DNA from 4 places in the Alkalibaculum bacchi genome. Region 4 is predicted to be linked to each of the others. Evidence: riboswitches for the same ligand, from Rfam matches in the RefSeq annotation. Region 4 holds a riboswitch; each other region holds the start of a gene.

The links. Region 4 has a riboswitch for cobalamin ahead of DES36_RS01800 (ABC transporter substrate-binding protein). Riboswitches for the same ligand answer to the same signal wherever they lie in the genome.
Region 1: another riboswitch for cobalamin. It lies ahead of DES36_RS03595 (energy-coupling factor ABC transporter permease); the one in region 4 lies ahead of DES36_RS01800 (ABC transporter substrate-binding protein).
Region 2: another riboswitch for cobalamin. It lies ahead of nikB (nickel ABC transporter permease); the one in region 4 lies ahead of DES36_RS01800 (ABC transporter substrate-binding protein).
Region 3: another riboswitch for cobalamin. It lies ahead of DES36_RS03490 (cobyrinic acid a,c-diamide synthase CobB); the one in region 4 lies ahead of DES36_RS01800 (ABC transporter substrate-binding protein).

What each region holds. Positions count from the first base shown of each region.
Region 1 is NZ_QNRX01000003.1:201,641-206,328, reverse strand. Features, by position in the region: gene DES36_RS03600 (anaerobic ribonucleoside triphosphate reductase) at 1-1,723, opposite strand, end outside; cobalamin riboswitch at 1,950-2,135, shown strand; gene DES36_RS03595 (energy-coupling factor ABC transporter permease) at 2,307-3,056, shown strand; gene DES36_RS03590 (energy-coupling factor ABC transporter substrate-binding protein) at 3,040-3,336, shown strand; gene cbiQ (cobalt ECF transporter T component CbiQ) at 3,320-4,000, shown strand; gene DES36_RS03580 (energy-coupling factor ABC transporter ATP-binding protein) at 4,100-4,688, shown strand, end outside.
Region 2 is NZ_QNRX01000026.1:13,699-18,386, forward strand. Features, by position in the region: gene DES36_RS13775 (zinc-dependent alcohol dehydrogenase) at 1-177, opposite strand, end outside; gene dapG (aspartate kinase) at 329-1,504, shown strand; cobalamin riboswitch at 1,600-1,785, shown strand; gene nikB (nickel ABC transporter permease) at 1,925-2,863, shown strand; gene nikC (nickel transporter permease) at 2,867-4,688, shown strand, end outside.
Region 3 is NZ_QNRX01000003.1:182,791-187,478, forward strand. Features, by position in the region: gene DES36_RS03485 (pyridoxal phosphate-dependent aminotransferase) at 1-299, opposite strand, end outside; gene DES36_RS03490 (cobyrinic acid a,c-diamide synthase CobB) at 440-1,795, opposite strand; cobalamin riboswitch at 1,945-2,113, opposite strand; gene DES36_RS03495 (cobalamin B12-binding domain-containing protein) at 2,286-2,948, opposite strand; gene cobK (precorrin-6A reductase) at 3,071-3,763, opposite strand; gene cobJ (precorrin-3B C(17)-methyltransferase) at 3,760-4,497, opposite strand; gene DES36_RS03510 (cobalt-precorrin 5A hydrolase) at 4,490-4,688, opposite strand, start outside.
Region 4 is NZ_QNRX01000002.1:71,058-75,745, reverse strand. Features, by position in the region: gene DES36_RS01810 (DMT family transporter) at 11-922, opposite strand; gene nth (endonuclease III) at 1,187-1,828, shown strand; cobalamin riboswitch at 1,966-2,142, shown strand; gene DES36_RS01800 (ABC transporter substrate-binding protein) at 2,250-3,212, shown strand; gene DES36_RS01795 (FecCD family ABC transporter permease) at 3,413-4,432, shown strand; gene DES36_RS01790 (ABC transporter ATP-binding protein) at 4,434-4,688, shown strand, end outside.

The sequences.
Region 1 (4,688 bases), on a different contig from region 4:
CATGGTGTTTGCCTGTTAATGCTTTTAGACACTCTGCTAAACCGATAAAACCAGCAGTCAGCGTACCATGCTTTAATACCTCTCGCACTTCATCTTCCCATTTGAGTTTATCCGAGTCTATCCATACCCCTTGTCCCATTAAGAAAGGATAGTTTTTTACCTTTTTTCGTGCCTGGATTTCAAATCTTTCCCAAAGCTGTTCTATAACTACATCCAAAAGTCGATCCAATTCTTCAAAAAAGTTTAAGATGCTGCCATCTGCTTTTAATGCGATCTTAGGTAAATTGATTGTAGTAAAGCTTAAATTTCCTCTTCCGTATACTACTTCATTTTCTAAGTCGTGGACATTACCTATAACTCTTGTACGACAACCCATATAGGCAATTTCTGTTTCAGGATGGCCTTCTTTGTAATACTTTGCATTAAAAGGAGCATCTAAAAAAGAAAAATTAGGGAATAATCTTTTGGCGCTGACTCTACAAGCTAATTGGAATAAGTCATAATTGGGTTCTCCTAAATTATAATTAACGCCTTCTTTAACTTTAAATATATGGATAGGGAAGATAGGCGTCTCACCATTGCCAAGTCCAGCTTCTGTAGCTAGCAGTAAGTTTTTTATTACAAGTCTTCCTTCTACTGAAGTATCCATTCCGTAATTAATGGAACTAAAAGGAATTTGAGCACCAGCTCGGCTGTGCATAGTGTTTAAATTATGGATAAAGGCTTCCATAGCTTGATAAGTAGTCTTATCGATTTCTTTTTCTGCGCTTTTTATGGCAAAATTTTGTGCTTTCAAAATAAGCTTTTTATCTTCAAAGTAATCTTCTAGTAGTTTTGCTTCATAATACTGATAATCCTCGTAATTGCTCATCGTTGGAGTAAGTTTATAGGTGCTTTTGATTTTTTGACTAATCTCTACAACAGTATCCCAAATATTAGGTAAATTATATAACAACTCTAAAGATTTTGATAAATTTTGCAGATAATGTTTTTTATAGCTCTTTCGCACGCCTGGAGCCATTCCGTAATCAAAATTTGGTATACTTTGTCCGCCATGTTGATCATTCTGGTTAGATTGGATAGCGATACAGGCCAGAGCAGAATAACTTTGAATATTATTTGGCTCCCTTATATATCCGTGTCCTGTACTAAATCCACCTTGAAACAACTTTTCAATGTCAATTTGGCAACAAGTAGTAGTCAGAGTAAGAAAATCTAGGTCGTGTATATGGATATCGCCCTCTTTATGAGCTTTAGAATGCTCAGGGTTTAATATAAACATCTCATAAAACTGCTTTGCACCTTCAGAACCGTATCGAAGCATGGTACCCATTGCAGTATCTCCATCAATATTTGCGTTCTCTCGCTTCATGTCGTTGTCTTTAGCCTCTTTGAATGTGAGATCACTGTATACTTTCATCAATCGAGTATTCATTTCTCGTACACGAGTTCTTTCAGCTCTATAGAGTATATATTCTTTTGCAGTACGGGCATGGCCTTTTTCAATGAGAATTTTCTCTACAGCATCTTGTATGTTTTCTACAGTGGGTATTTTTCCATAAGTGTGCTCTTCTATGTACTCTACTACAGCTTCCGCTAGGGAAAGTGCTGTATTATAGTCTCTACCTCCTTTAGCACTTGCTGCTCTAAAGATTGCATTAGAGATCTTCTCTAAATTAAAAGGAACCTCTCTGCCATCACGTTTTACGATTTTTGTTATCATTACTATTCTCCTTCATTTGTTTCTCTGACTCTTGATTGATAGGAAAAACTATTAAGCGATTATCCTATTCTTTTCAAGTACCGAAATTGTCTATATATTGCGATAACAATATTAACACACCCCAGTATCTTGCGTCAATTTGTTTATTTTTGCATAAATAAAAACCCTTTTGAAAACAAGTACTTGATTATAAAAAACATTTATGTTACTATAAAGGCAATTACAACTGAATAATGCAAATTTAGGTTTATTATGATTAAATTGGAAAGAGGTGCAATTCCTCTACAGCCCCCGCTACTGTAAATGATGACGAACCCCTAGGCAACTCCACTACATCACCTGTTGATGTGGGAAGGATTAGGGAAGTAGGATGATTCAAAGTCAGGAGACCTGCCTAGATTGGAGAATGTGTAAAGCTTCGGAGGGAGGTTTGTTACCGTAATTGGATAACATTGTTTTTATTAACCAGATCTCACGTAGATCTGGTTATTTTTTTCGAGGTGTAAAAACTTCTTGGATTTCTAGATAACTAAAAATATTTAGGAGCACCCTCCGCTTTAAATAAAACAAGGAGAGAATTTTAATGAAAATACTTAAAATCAAAAAAATCAACACTGCAATTTTTATGTACGCTCTTATTTCTTTAGTAATGTTTAGCGTAAAAGACGTACAGGCGATGCATATTATGGAAGGCTTTCTTCCAAAAGGATGGGCACTGTTTTGGACAGTTGTGGCTATACCATTTTTCGTCCTTGGAGTGCGCAGATTAAATTTTATATTTAAAAATCAACCAAATAAGAAACTTTTAGTCGCATTGGCAGGCGCATTTGTATTTTTATTATCCGCTTTAAAAATTCCTTCTGTAACAGGCAGCTGTTCACATCCTACTGGTGTAGGCTTGGGAGCTATATTATTTGGACCAACTATTATGACTGTACTAGGAGTAATCGTTTTACTATTCCAAGCTCTATTACTAGCCCATGGCGGTATTAGTACATTAGGTGCAAATGCTTTCTCTATGGCAGTAGTTGGTCCTTTTGTAGCTTATGGAATCTTTAAATTACTTCGAAAGAACAATGTGAATGCAGGCGTTTCTGTTTTTGCAGCAGCAGCATTGGGAGATTTAGCTACTTATGTAGTTACCTCTTTGCAATTAGGTGTGGCCTTCCCTGATCCAGTAGGAGGTATAGCAGTATCTATTTTTAAATTCTTAAGCATCTTTGCTCTTACTCAAATCCCCATTGCAGCAGCAGAGGGAATCATCACTGCTTTAGTATACGACAAAGTCGTAGAGTATGAAGGAAAGGATGTAATAAATGAAAATTTCAACTAAAATCATACTAGTATTTGCATTACTAGTTTTAATCATTGTACCTTTAGTCATTACAAATGATGCTGAGTTTGGTGGAGCTGACGGTGAGGCAGAAGAAATGATTACTGTTATTAACCCTGATTATGAACCTTGGTTTAGTAGCTTTATGGAGCCAGCCAGTGGGGAAATTGAATCTCTGCTCTTTGCTTCACAAGCCGCATTAGGTGCAGGGATCATCGCATATTACATAGGATATAATAAAGGAAAAAAGGAAAGAAAAATCCATGTTACAAGTCGATAAAATCGCTTATACAAACAAGTTGACTAAAATAAATCCAAAAATCAAATTTGTTGCAGCAATGATTTTGCTATTTACAGCAATTGTTTTTGAGAACATACCTATGTACATTGGTATGTTTCTCCTTATTGGATTTGTACTGGTTCAATTTGCAGGCATAAAACTTAATCGTTATCTTAAGTTTTTTATGATACCTTCATCCTTTTTGTTATTGAGCCTAGTAACTATTTTGATTTCTGTATCAAAGAGTGCACATGTTTTTCTTTATAATATTCCTGTAGGAGGATTTTACATTGGCATAACGCAGTCTTCTTTAAATCAATGTTTTATCTTGTTTTTTAGAGCCTTAGCCTGTCTTTCTTCCACTTATTTTCTTGCCTTAACCGTGCCCATTAACCAGCTATTAAAAATATTAAAGAGCATGAAAGTGCCAATTGTAGTATTAGAGATGGTTATGCTCATTTATAGGTTTATAATGATGTTCTTAGAAGAATACAAAGATATGCAGACGGCTATATATTTGAAATTTGGATATGGAAATCTAAGGACATCCTATAGATCTATATCTTTGCTCATTGTAAGTCTCTTCACTAGAATGATGAATAGATATGAAGAATTGAGCATTTCACTAGAAGTAAAATTATATGATGGAGATTTTCATGTATAGGTTAGAGAGTTGCCATAATCTATATATATGATCTCTTCAGGAAAATAAAAAGATAATGCAAGCTTAAGTAAAGCACCAAAGACATGCAAGGAGGCTTTTATGTTAAGAACAGAGCACTTGACTTATAAATATGAAGATAATACCATGGCCTTAAAAGATGTAGAAATTAACTTAAATAATGGTGAAATTATCGCTCTTATTGGGGGCAATGGAGCAGGAAAATCTACTATGTTTTTAAATCTAATGGGCATATTAAAACCTACAAAGGGTATCATTCTTTTTAATGGGCAACCACTAGAGTATAATAAAAAATATATGTACGATTATCGTCAAAAGGTGAGTTTGGTTTTCCAAGATCCAGATAAACAAATATTTCACTCGAATGTCTATGATGATGTAGCTTTTGCCTTGAGAAATATTGGATTACCTGAAGATGAAGTAAAGCGTAGGGTAGACGACGCCTTAATACAAACCGAAGCATATGATTTTAAAGAAAAAGCCGTCCACTACCTCAGTTATGGGCAGAAAAAAAGAGTAGCCATTGCTGGGGTCATAGCTCTAAATACACAAGTTATACTCTTTGATGAGCCAACAGCCGGTTTAGACCCAGCAATGACAAGAGGAGTTGTCAAAATTATCAATACTTTAGCTAAGGAAGGGAAAAAAATTATCATTTCAAGTCACGATA
Region 2 (4,688 bases), on a different contig from region 4:
ACCTATTACGGTTCCCTTTTTTGTATTAGGAATAAAACCATGGATTAAATGTAAGTCTGAGCCACAGATAGCAGTAGATGTTACTTTTACGATAATATCATCATCTTTTTCAATTGTTGGATCAGGCACCTCTTTAACCTTTATATTTTTCATGCCTTCATAAACCATTGCCTTCATAGTACGCCTCCATTTTATTGACTTTAGATAGTAACACTAGTTTTTCCTACTAATATTTTCTTATCCATGAACAATAAACGAGGCAATTCAATAAAATAATAAGAGGGCGCAGATAAGAGTAAATTATCTTGTATAGAAAGTAGGGAGATTTATGGATATAATTGTTCAAAAATATGGTGGGACTTCTGTGAACAGTCCTGAATTAAGAGATAAAATTGTAGAAAATGTAATAAAAGCTCGGGAGGACGGTATCGCTACGGTTTTGGTCGTCTCAGCTATGGGTCGAAAAGGAGAAGCTTATGCAACAGATACCCTACAGAATCTTATTCCTGCTCATTATAAGGATTCTAGATTTATGGATATGCTTATATCTTGTGGAGAGATTATATCTACTACAGTCATTGCAACCCATCTTATGGATTATGGTATTGAAGCTATTTCATTAACGGGAGGTCAGGCAGGCATTTTAACAGATAGTACTTATGGTTCCGCAAATATCGTAAAGGTAGATGGTACTTATCTTCAAGAGCTTTTAGAAGAAGGGAAAGTACCTATAGTTGCAGGATTTCAAGGACAAAATGAAAAAGGAGAGATTACCACACTAGGTCGAGGAGGTAGTGACACTAGTGCAGTGCTACTGGGAATTACATTAAAGGCAAAGAATGTAGAAATTTTTACAGATGTAGATGGCATTATGACAGCAGATCCAAAACTGGTACCTAATGCAAAACTTATTGAAGAAATCAATTACGACGACGTGTTTCAATTGGCTCAATATGGTGCAAAGGTAATCCACCCAAAAGCAGTAGATTTAGCAATGCAATACAATATACCTCTAAAGGTAATCAACACAAGTAAGTATGGAGAAAGTATTGGAACCTTAATTAACAATCATCCTACAAATTCAGCTGGTTTAGTAGCGGCAGTAGCCCACGAATACGGTAAAATTCAATGGAGCTTGTCTACTAAGACAAGGGATAAAGAAATATTTAAACTCATGGCAAGTAATAATATTAGCATAGATATGATTAATATCTTTATAGATCAAAGCGTATTTATAACAAATGATATACATAAAGAAAAACTGATAAAAATATTAGAGGAGAATAAAATTGATTATAAATACGTAAATCATTGTACAAAAATCACCATTATTGGAAGCAAGATTAGAGGAGTACCTGGGATAATGGCCAAAATTATGGCTTCTCTTGAAGGAGATATATCTATTTTACAAACATCCGATTCTCACACTACTATATCCATCCTAGTACCTACAGATGTAGCTAATAGAGCTGTAAATCTGTTACATGGATCGTTTAATTTATAGTACTATTATTATATTCTAGAAAAATAGTAAATATAAATTGACATATAAGTAACTATGTGATAAGTTTTAAATGCAATAATTATTTATAGTTAAATACAAAATCTAATCATACAAGTTCCGTAAGGATTAATAGAGAAGCCGGTTCGATTCCGGCACGATCCCGTCACTGTATTAGGGAGTACTTTGTCATTATGCCATTGAGTCATTAACAAAATGATTTGAGAAGGCGATAAAGTGCGATGATCTTAAGTCAGGAGAACTGCTTGTAATGATACTTATTTGTGATTCTTACGGGAGATAAGAAGCATGTTTTTTTATTGCTATTGAGCTGCCTAAAGGCAGCTTTTTTGCATTAATTAATGAGCGAAGCTTTCGTAGTAGGTTTTTAAATAATTTAACATATAGAAAGCGGTGATTGTTATGCTAAAAGGACAGATTGTTAAACGATTTCTTCAAATCGTTATTGTTTTGTTTGGTGTAAGTTTTTTGAGTTTCCTGCTCATCTACATGGCCCCGGGAGATCCAGTACGTGCTATGTTTGCAGTGAGTGGCAACATCCCCCCTGAAGAAATTCTGGTTGAAATAAGGGAGGAATTGGGTCTAAACCGTCCATTTCTCGCCCAATACGGTAGTTGGCTAATGAAATGCTTACAAGGAGATTTTGGCACTTCCTACACACATGGTAAACCAGTTGCCCAGCTCCTGAGAGCCCGAGTAATGCCTACTTTGCAGTTATCACTCCTGTCCTTACTTATGATGCTAATTATGGCGATTCCTCTAGGTGTGCTTTCCGCTATTTATCAAAATCGACCTTTGGACTATATTATACGGGTAGGTAGCTTTTTTGGGATTTCCATGCCTAATTTTTGGGCTGGGTTGCTGCTACTCTACATAGTATCGTTGAAACTAGGTTGGTTGCCCGTAGTGTCTGCGGAAATGGGACTGAAAAAAATGCTATTGCCAGCGTTTACCTTGGCCTTTGCTATGGCGGGGAAGTACGCACGTCAAATTCGTGCTTCTGTGCTGGAGGAGCTAAAGCAGGATTATATATCTGGCGCTAGGGCTAGGGGAATCAAGGAATCTACTATTCTGTGTAAACATGTAATACCTAACTCCATGTTGCCCCTCCTTACCTTGCTTGGATTATCCTTGGGCTCGCTGCTAGGTGGCACTGCTATAGTAGAGGTGATTTTTTCTTTTCCGGCATTGGGAAGTCTTGCGATTTCAGCTATTACATCTATGGACTACCCCTTAATACAGGGCTTTGTCCTATGGATTGCCATGATTTATATGCTAGTTAATCTGGCGGTTGATTTTTCTTACAACTATCTAGATCCCCGCCTTAGGAAAGGAGCGTAGACTATGACCAATAGCAAACGGCAGTTTATCTTATTTTTAATTTTGGTTCTAGGTATTGTAGTAGTTGCAATTCTGGCTCCTGTATTGGTCACTCATGATCCCCAGCAGGCGATCCTTACAGAGGCTACCCAGGCGCCTAGCAGTGAACACTGGTTTGGCACAGATCGCATGGGACGAGATCTGTTCTCACGGGTTATTTATGGAACACGAACCTCCCTGTCATCAACATTGCTTCTCGTGATCAGTATTTTTACGGTGGGAGGTGTGCTGGGTATTGTGGCAGGTTATGCAGGGGGAGCGGTAGATGCAGTGATTATGCGCATCTCCGACATGATGGTTTCCTTTCCTGGGATGGCGTTGGCTATAGCTATGGCGGGAATAATGGGCCCCAGTATCACTAATGCGGTCATTGCAATCACCATGGTCAGCTGGACCAAATATGCCCGTTTGGCCCGTAGCTTGGTACTAAAAACTAAGTATGAGGATTATGTGTTGGCGGCTAAAATATCCGGCACTAGAACTCGCTATATTCTTTGGCGGTACATGACCCCTTCGGTCTTACCTACATTAATTATCACTGCGGCTACCGATATGGGTGGCATGATGCTGGAGTTGGCAGCCTTTTCCTTTCTAGGATTAGGGGCTCAATCAACTTCTATCGAATGGGGCTATATGCTTAATGAAGGTAGAGCCTATATGGAATCAGCTCCATGGCTAATGATCTATCCTGGACTGGCTATATTCATTACGGTGGTCTCATTTAATTTGCTAGGCGATAGTTTGCGGGACATTCTTGATCCACAAGACAGCAGCAAAAAACAATATTTTAGTAAGCAAAAAAAGGAGAGAAAAAAACATGAAAAATTAGCGTTAAAAAGGGAGAAATTATCTATGAAAAAGTGGATTAAAGGCGCAGGTCTTTTGTTGATCACTCTCATGATAACAGCAAGCTTTGCCGGTTGCGGCAATGACAGCACTAAAGACGATGCCGGCACAACAAATGACAGCCAAGCCGACACAACACACCTGAACTTCGGTGTCTACAATTATTCGGATTCATTGGATCCTGCCACCAATACGAATTCCAGCTGGGCAGCGATGCGTTTCGGTATTACCGAATCTCTGTTTATATTTAACGACCAGGTTGTAGCAGAAAACAATCTTTGTGATAGCTATGAAGTCTCCGATGACTATCTTACTTGGACCTTACATATCCGGGATGGTGTGAAATTCTCTAATGGCAACGATATGACTCCTTCTGCCGTAAAAGCTTCCATCGAGAGACTGTATGCCGAGACAGACGCGTCTCAAGGGGGGACAGGAAATTCCAACCCAGAGAGTTACCTTACTTATAAATCCATTTCAGCTGATGATGCGGCTGGTACGGTGACCATCGTTTGTGAAAGCCCCACCTCAAATATTCCAGGAATCCTTGCATATCCCTACTTTGCCATTATCGATGCATCTGTAGCGGACAAGGAAATTGTCGGAACAGGTCCATACAAGGTTGATAAATTCAACCCTGGTGTCAATATAGATATGTCATCTAATGAGCGCTACTGGAATGGTAAAGTACCTTATAAAACCGTCAATATTATGTTTATTGATGACAGTTCTACTAAGACTATGGCTTTAAAGAGTGGTGATATAGATCTGACTGAGAATATTACCACTGTTAGCGATCTGGCTACTTTGTCTGAGGACAGTGCTTACTATGTCTCTACTGCGGCTGGCGTGCGTACGGCTAATTCCTATATGAATTTTAAGGGTGTCTTGGAAAATGAGGCACTGCGTCAAGCAATAATAATCGCTCTGGATATTGATA
Region 3 (4,688 bases), on a different contig from region 4:
CCAGGTTGAAGAATGACCACTTTCTTAGGTCTTATAGCTTCTGCAATAAGAGATAATGCACCAATCCCACCATTTGTAGGCAGTACTTGCTGTGGTGGCACATCTAAGTATTTTGCAATATTATTAGTTGGCGTCTTCATATCTACTTCAGGATAGTAGACGATATTATCTAGTTTCTCTTTGATTTTATCGATCATGATTTGCGGTGGACCTAAGGGATTTAAATTTGCAGAAAAATCAGTCCACTTTTCTGGATTACCTTCTCTCCATACATTCCCACCGTGAACATAGCTTGTCATATACAATTCCCCTTTTGATTATAATATAATGATACTAAGTCACCTACGGTAACTTTTGCATGCAATATAAATCTTTATCTTGTTGCTTAATTTTAATTTTTAAATATCTCCTTTAAAGATACTAGAAAGTCTCAGCCTTATTAGAGCAATTTTGTCATAAGCTCTAAATTACTCAAAAAATATATATGGGGATATCCAGCGATGGTATTCTTCTTTTCTAAACCGCATTCCCATTGTCTTAAAATTTTTTCATCACGATATTTTTTTATGCTGTATTTATATGTAAGCTCTTGTTCCTTAATTTTAGAGTGATGAAATTCATGGGCTCTTGTCGTATATTTTTGTCCCTCTATTTCTACATCCATTTCAATATAGCCAAAACGCTGAAGCCTCTTTGTCATTTCACATTCAATAGGAAGATATCCTACCATTTTATTTGTAGTATTATCTAGATTGGTAATGGACTGAGACAAGTACATAAAGCCTCCACATTCTGAGTAGCACTTGCCACCTAGTTCTAAATAGTCTTTTAAGCTATTTTTAAAGCTTATATTCTTTGCAAGGTCCTTTCCAAACACTTCTGGAAAACCGCCTCCAATATATATAGAATCTAACTTTTCTGGAAGTTTTTTATCTTCTAGAGGGCTAAATTCCACAATTTCAGCTCCAAGATCATGTAATAAATCTAAATTAGCTTCATAGTAAAAGGAAAAGGCTTTGTCTCTTGCTAGACCAATTCGTTTTCCATCATATAAAGGTAAATATTCTTTAGTAAAGTTATCGTAATAGCTACTATCGTATTCAAATTGTGGAGCGCGCTCTGCAATTTCCAACAAAGCATTTATATCTACGCTTTCTTCGATTATATCTACAAGCTTATCTATATTAGTATTCAGATGCTCTAATTCTCCAGCTGGTACTAAACCCAAATGCCTACTACTTAAAGATATATCGCCATTCTTCACCATATAGCCAATACACTTGGTATTTGTATTCGTCTCTATGATTTCTTTAATTAATTTGTAATGTTCTGCTCCAGAGACTCGATTGACGATAATGCCTTGTATGTCCACCTTCTTATTGAACTCTTTGTAGCCAAGCACCACTGCAGCTGCGCTATTTGACATACCTGTAGCATCGATGACAAGCACAACAGGGGTCTTTGTAATAACTGATATATGAGCGCTACTGCCAATATTAGAAGTAATGCCAAAACCGTCGTAAAGTCCCATTACACCCTCAATGATTCCTATGTCTTTGTTCTTAGTTGAACGATCTAACAGATATTTGATAAGGTTTTCATTTAGAATATAGCTATCTAGATTATAAGATGGGTTTCCTGTAACATATTTATGAAATCCAGGATCGATATAATCAGGTCCTGTCTTAAAAGGAGCTACTGCATAATTTCTCTTTTTTAAAGCGGCCATTATGCCTATGCTAATGGTTGTCTTCCCTACACCGCTATTTGTTCCTGCAATCATTATTCGATTCATCTACATTTACCTTCTGTCTATAAAATTTTATTCGGTGAGAAGTAGGAGTTTCTCACCGAATAATTAAGGAGGTAATACATTGTAAGTAAATAAAAAATTCCGACACCACGGTCGGAATTAGGGATTCAATTTAAGAAATCTCTCTTCCCGCCGAAGATTGTAAAGCAAATGGTATCCTGGCTTATGCTTCATCCTAACATCTACCTTCCCAGATTTTTCCAGTGGTATAAAAGATGCTCGTCAGCAATTACAGTAGCGGGGGCTGCAACGGATTTTAACCGTTTTCCCATAAATTTATTTACTTTCCTACATATTAACATATTTTTTATAAAAATGCAATGACTTTCTTATATATAAGTAAAGTCGTGAAAGTTCCCTTTGACCCTAACAGCTGTCTAGTCATAATATGAGCAAGGTTTATCTCTTAGGCCTTCAGAATCTAATCCTAGAATACTGATGGCTGATAACTGATGGTTAAGCTTTTTTGTATTTATATAATTTGTGATAGATCCCTTTTTTCCATCCATCCTCTACAAATCTCTACGCCTTCATTGGCCTTAATAGAGTATGCGTCTGCACCGATGTGCTTTGCAGCCTCATCAGTAAGAGGAGTACCACCTACAATGATTTTTACATCACTTCTAAGTCCAGCCTCTTTTATGACATCAACGGTGCGTTTCATAGCATCAATAGCTAATGTGAGAACACCGCTAAGGCCAATGATATCTGGCTTTATATCATGAGCTTTTTCTACAAAAGCATCTGCTGATTGATCAATACCTATATCGTAAACTTGAAAGCCTGCTGCTTCGGACATTCCTTTAAAAATATTTTTCCCTATATCATGAAGATCTCCTTGTACGGTTCCGATGAGCATTTTACCAATATAGTCTCCTTCTTTGTAGTGGGAAATATACGGTTTTAATTTATCGATGATTTCTGTCATGAGTTCACCAGCATAAATTAAATCACCTAGAAAGTATATTCCATTATGATAGTGATCGCCGACAATTCTCGTCCCTTTTTGGCTGTAACGAATGATTTCCCAGGCGCTTTCCTCTGTAGGATTTCCTCCTAAGTATTCATCGATCCGTTCAAATAATAAATCCTCGTCTAACTCCCCTATTGCATTTTGAATATCCTCTAATATCAATACAAATCCCCCCTACTATTAAGTTCTAAGTTCTAAGTTGTATATTGTAAGTTCTATGTAAAATCTTTATGTCACCATAGGTGACCATAATTTTACTTAGAACATAGAACTTAGATCTAGAACTACTTTCTTGGAATCATTACTACCTCTACTCCCATATCTAGTGCTGATTGTATTTTTTCTTCTACTCCTCCAGATGTTCCACTATCTTTTGTGACCATATACTTAATAGCATGTTCTTGAATAATGATCCGATTCATTTCGTAGCTAAAGGGTCCTTGCATGGCGATGATATTCTTAGGTGTAAAGCCTAAAGTTTCGCATTTTTCTAATACCTTTGATGTAGGCAATACTCTTATATAGATTCGATTTTTGGGAATCTTTTGAAAAGCTTGAACATTATTGCTACCAATAGCAAGTAATATATTACCTTCTTTTTCTATAAGAAGATTGCAGGCTTCCTCATAACTATGGGCTAAAATTAGCCCATTAATACCCTTTTTTTCAATGAATGAATCTCTTTCTATAACACGATATGGAATTTTAAGGCTCTTGGCACATTTTATCATATTTTCTGTCACTTGAACAGCATAAGGATGGGTAGTATCGATTATTTCATCAATATTTTTATCTTGGATAAATGCAAGCATCTCTTCATAATTCATCTTCTTATTATTAATAATCAAGTTTTCGTGAGGTTCGTATAATGAAGCTCCATACTCTGTAGCTGTTGATACTATGACTTTTTCACCACATTTTAATAATTGCTGAACATATTGTCTACCCATCTTGGTGCCAGCAAATACTAGTTTCAAATGCTGTACCCCCTAGGTGTAATAATATATTTGCCGTTAATATAGGTTTTAGAGTTTCCGATGATTACTGTTGAAAACATATCTACATCACAATTTGACAACTCACCTAAAGTAGAAATCTGTACGCTTTGGTCTTCTCTAAAAGCACTGCGCACAATGCCTACTGGAGTATCTGGAGATTTATATTGCAAAAGGATTTCTTGTGTTTTATTGATGTATTCTGTTCTTGATTTGCTCTTTGGATTGTAAAGTACTACGATAAAGTCTCCCTTGCCTGCACAATGAATACGATTTTCAATGGTTTCCCATTTTGTCAACCAATCTGATAAAGAAATCGTCACATAATCATGCATTAATGGAGCACCTAATATGGCGGCACTAGAATTGCCAGCTGTTACACCAGGGATGATTTGAACGTCAAAATCAGACATAGAGTATTCTTTGCTAATAATCTCAAGGATTAAACCTGCCATACCATAAACACCTGCATCTCCACTACTAACAACGGAAACGGTATTTCCTTTAGATGCTAATTCAATGGCCTCTTTGCAACGGTCTACTTCTTTTCTCATGCCATTGCTTACTACTTGTTTGCCTCCTATCAGATCTTTGATCAAATCAATATATGTATTATAACCAATAATAATATCGCTGTCCTTTAAAGCATTCACAGCAGAAAACGTCATATTTTCTCTATTTCCTGGTCCGATTCCAACTACGTATAATTTATTCATTTAAAGCCTCCTCATTTTTCTTCCACAAAGATAATGTTATTCCAGCATTCGCCCTTCTGCTTAAGAGACAAGTACCTCCATGAGATGAAATATATCCACATGGTTCGCTTACATTGCCTACTCCGATGGTCTTCTTTACAAAAGAGGATTGTTTAAATTTGTCCTCATGCTTTGCGATCTCACTTCGAGAA
Region 4 (4,688 bases):
AGGCACTTGTTCATCCATTGTTCATTTCGATTGATTGATTTTGCTTTTTTAACTTGAGAAACTTCCACTTCGTTTCAGCAGTAATAATGGCCGTAAAAATTAAGACGGAGCCTACAATCATATTAGGACTAAATAGATCTCCTAAAAAGATTACAGACATAATGCTACCAAAGAAGGATTCTAAGCTAAGCAGTAAAGCTGCATGGGATGGGGTAGTATATCTTTGAGCAATATTTTGAATGAGATAAGCCATAAATGTACAAAATAATCCCAAGAACAGCACTTCATTTATTCCACTATCTGGAATAAATAGTATAGGATCACTGGTAACCAACATAGTTACTAAAGAAAGTATAAAGGCTACACCTAACTGAATGACTGTAAGTTTTATAGGATCGTGTTTTTTTGCATAAATACCAACTGCTATCATATGACAAGCAAAGAGCAATGCACATATTAAGGTAAGTATGTCTCCTTTGTTTAATACAAAGCCTTTGTTTAAATCAAGTGTTAATAAGCCAATACCTGCAATCATTAAAATAGCAGCAAAAACACTGAATTTATCTGGTCTTTCTTTACTAATAAGCCAAAATAAAAAGGGAACCATCACCACATTAGTACCAGTTAAAAAAGCTTGTTTTCCTGCTAATGTATACTGTAAGCCGATGGTTTGCGTAGTAAAGGCTGAAAATAAAAAAAGTCCAATAATAAACCCTGCTTTTAAGTGTTCTTTATCTATAGTGATGACTTTCCTATAAAATAATATTCCCGTTAGCAAAGCTGCAATGCCAAAGCGAAGGGTCATAATATACATAGGAGACAAAGTGTCTAAAGCATTCTTTACAGCAACAAACCCACTTCCCCATACAAAGGCAGTTATAAGCAAGCCTAAATCACCTAATAACATTTTCTTGTTATTCATACAAAGAACTCCTTTATTGTCCATAGCACTATTTTATAAAAATAGCGCCCAATGAATATTTTAGCATAATAAACGTCAGTTAGATATTAATTTGTATTATTTTGCTAAATAAATTCTCTTTCGTATAGGGGATTATATAAAGGGAAAAATGTATTCAAGTCTTTGTATCTTCTCTTTAAGAGGAATACATAAAAGTCGCTGAAGCAATCTGCGACATATTTATGATATAATAATAAACGAATTTCTTTCTAGAGGAGGGATTTTTTGTTAAAGAAGAAAGACATAAAACAAGTATTAGAATTATTGGGAAAAGAGTACCCTGATGCTGGGCCAGCTCTTCATTTTACAACTTCTTTTGAATTGTTAATAGCAACGATTCTATCTGCTCAGTGTACGGATGTTAGAGTAAATATTGTTACAGATAAATTATTTGTAGATTACAATACACCAGAAGCTATACTAGAGTTAGGGCAGCCTAAACTTTTAGATTATATAAAAACATGTGGTCTCGCCAATTCAAAGAGCAAAAACATTATCGCTACTTGCTCTATATTAATAAATGAGTATGAGGGTCAAGTGCCAGATACTATTGAAGAGCTCATGAAACTTCCAGGAGTGGGAAGAAAAACTGCAAATGTAGTAGTGAGTAATGCCTTTGGACAAAATGCCATAGCTGTAGATACCCATGTGTTTCGAGTCTCTAATCGAATTGGCTTAGCAGAGAGTAAAGATGTCCTAAACACAGAGATGGATTTGATGAAGAATATCCCTGAAGAAGATTGGTCTGTAGCGCATCATTGGCTAATTTTACATGGTAGAAAAGTATGTAAGGCTCGAAAACCCTTATGCGAAGATTGCGTGGTAAAGGGATTATGTCTATATTATAAGGAGTTAATTTGTGATTAAATCATATAAAAGCTCAGTATATTTGAACTGAAAAATAAAAAAACCTCGCCCACAGGGTGAGCATTCGGCATTCGGCTTTCCGCATTCAGCTTTTTATATTGAAATTTCATAGGTTTTGTGTTAGCATAATCTTATAAAATAAAATAGCTCTATAAGGTGCAAATGCTTAATAGGGAAAGTGGTGAAAAACCACTACAGCCCCCGCTACTGTAAGTGTGGACGAAACTCTAATAAAAACCACTGTCTAAACGATGGGAAGGAAGAGTGGAGATTGAAACACGAGTCAGGAGACCTGCCTTAAGAAACTAGGAACTATCGGGGAGGATGGTGTTGTGCGTGTTTAATATGAAAACCTTCTCAAATGTAGAAGGTTTTGTTGCGTTAAGAAACAAATTATAATGAAATAACTGGAGGTAACAAAATGAAAACATTAAAAAAAGTACTAATACTAATGCTCGTCACATTAATGGCATTTACTTGGACAGCGTGTTCAAATGATAAACCACAAGAAGAGTCGACAGGAGAGGGGAATACAACAACCGAATCAAGTGACGGTACGGAAACTATATACCCATTTACATTTAAGGATACTGCAGATAACGAAATTACCCTTGAAAAAACTCCTGAAAGAATTGTTTCTGTATCTGCTTCTATTACAGAGACGCTCTTTGCTGTAGGTTTAGGAGATCAAATCGTAGGTAGAGATGAATTCAGTAATTATCCTGAAGAAACAAAAGAGATTGAAGTTGTAGGAAATTATGTAGAACCCAATACGGAACTTATCATCGATTTAGAACCAGAGGTTCTCTTTGTATCATCACCTATGCCTGAAGATGCAACACAACTTATCAAAGCTGCAGGGATAAAAACAATTGTCATTTCAGATCAAACAGATGTAGATGGTGTTTTAGAAAATATCCAATTAATTGGAAAGATTGGAAATGTTCAAGAGACTGCAAATAAACTAGTAGAAGACTTAGATATTGCTCGAAAAGAGATTACAGATAAAGTCAAAGACACAGAAGAGAAAAAGGTATTTGTAGACTTACAAGATTTTGTTTCAGTAGGAGCAGATACGTTCATTGATTCTATGCTACAGGAGATTAATGCAGTAAATATTGCAGCAGACTCTGATACAGCATGGCCAACTTTGACATTAGAAAAAATTGTAGATGCAAATCCTGATGTTTACATTTCATTATACCCTACAGTAGAGGAGATCAAGGGCAATGGTGGACTTCAATCAGTTGCTGCTGTAGAAAATGATAATATTGTTTATTTCCCATGGGGAACAGAAGAAAATGACATTTTATCTCGTTCAGGTCCAAGAGTAATGAAAGGTTTAGAATTTTTAGCAAAAGCAATTCATCCAGAAGCATTTTAAGAATAGTCGCTAGTTGCTAGTCACTAGCGCTTGGGTATTCCTTTAGGGTCATTTTGCCACTGAAGATAGTAGTGGTTTATAATTTAGAAATTACCTGCTTAATAAAATGATAGGGCAATCGTTGGTTGCCCTATGAATTTATTACTTTCTAGGATACGAAAGTGCTATTCTTGACCTAAGGACATACATAAGGGGAAAATATGAAAAAACGAATTCGAAAACACTCATTAATCACAATAATTATTTTAGCTTTTATTACCATTCTAGTTTGTACTAATTTAGGTGTAGCAAATATCTCAGTAGGGCAAACATTTCAGGTATTATTGCACAAACTTTTTAATATTGGGAATGTAGAAGGAATTAAGGCATCTACGATAGCGATCATATGGAATATACGACTGCCCAGAGTAATACTGGCTTTATTAGTCGGAGGCACCTTATCCATTTGCGGTGTTGCATATCAGGGAATCTTTAAAAACCCTATGGCAGACCCATTCTTATTAGGGGTCTCTTCTGGTGCTGCGCTAGGTGCATCTATTGGCATCGCCATGAACCTAAGTTTCAATGGTAAAGATCTTGTTTCTATACTGGCTTTTATCTTTGCTTTACTTACCTTATTATTAGTTTACAATATCTCTAAAATAGGCAATAAAGTACCTGTACCTACATTGCTGCTTAGTGGTGTGGCCATGTCTCAATTTTTATCTGCAGTAAATTCCGTTCTTATGATTTTTTCGGATAAGATGAGTCAGATTATCTATTGGACTATGGGGTCTTTTAATGGAAAGAGTTGGGAGCAAGTTTTGATTATTATCCCTTATGTAGTTATAGGCTTTATTATTCTTTATAGCTTACATAGTCAGATGGACATTATGCTCATAGGTGAGGATAGTGCTTCTCAGTTAGGCGTAAATACAGACCAACTAAAGCTTATCGCATTAGTAGTTACTGCGTTGATGACAGCTGCTACGGTTAGTATCACAGGGATTATCGGATTTGTTGGATTGATTATACCTCACGTAGTTCGAATTTTTGTCGGTCCAAAGCATAAAAAATTGTACCCCTATTCATTTTTGCTAGGTGGTATTTTTCTAATATTATGTGATACGGCAGCAAGAAGTCTTATGACTCAAGAAATACCTGTAGGTGTTATTACAGCTATTTTTGGTGGTCCGTTCTTTATATATCTTCTTAGACAGAGAAAACGTGGAGGCATATAGTATGAATAGAGAAGTATTGAAAATACAGAACTTAGAAGTAGCCTATGGGGAGAAAAAGATCATAAATGGGTTGGATTTTTCTGTCTATAAAGGTGAATTTGTAGGAATTATTGGACCTAATGGTACAGGCAAATCCACTTTAGTCAAAGCTATTACAGATATTATTCCAAAGAGCAGTGGTTCTATTCGCATATTAGATCATGAGAGTACAAGCATATCAAAAAAAGAACTAGCAAAACTTGTAGCAGTAGTACCT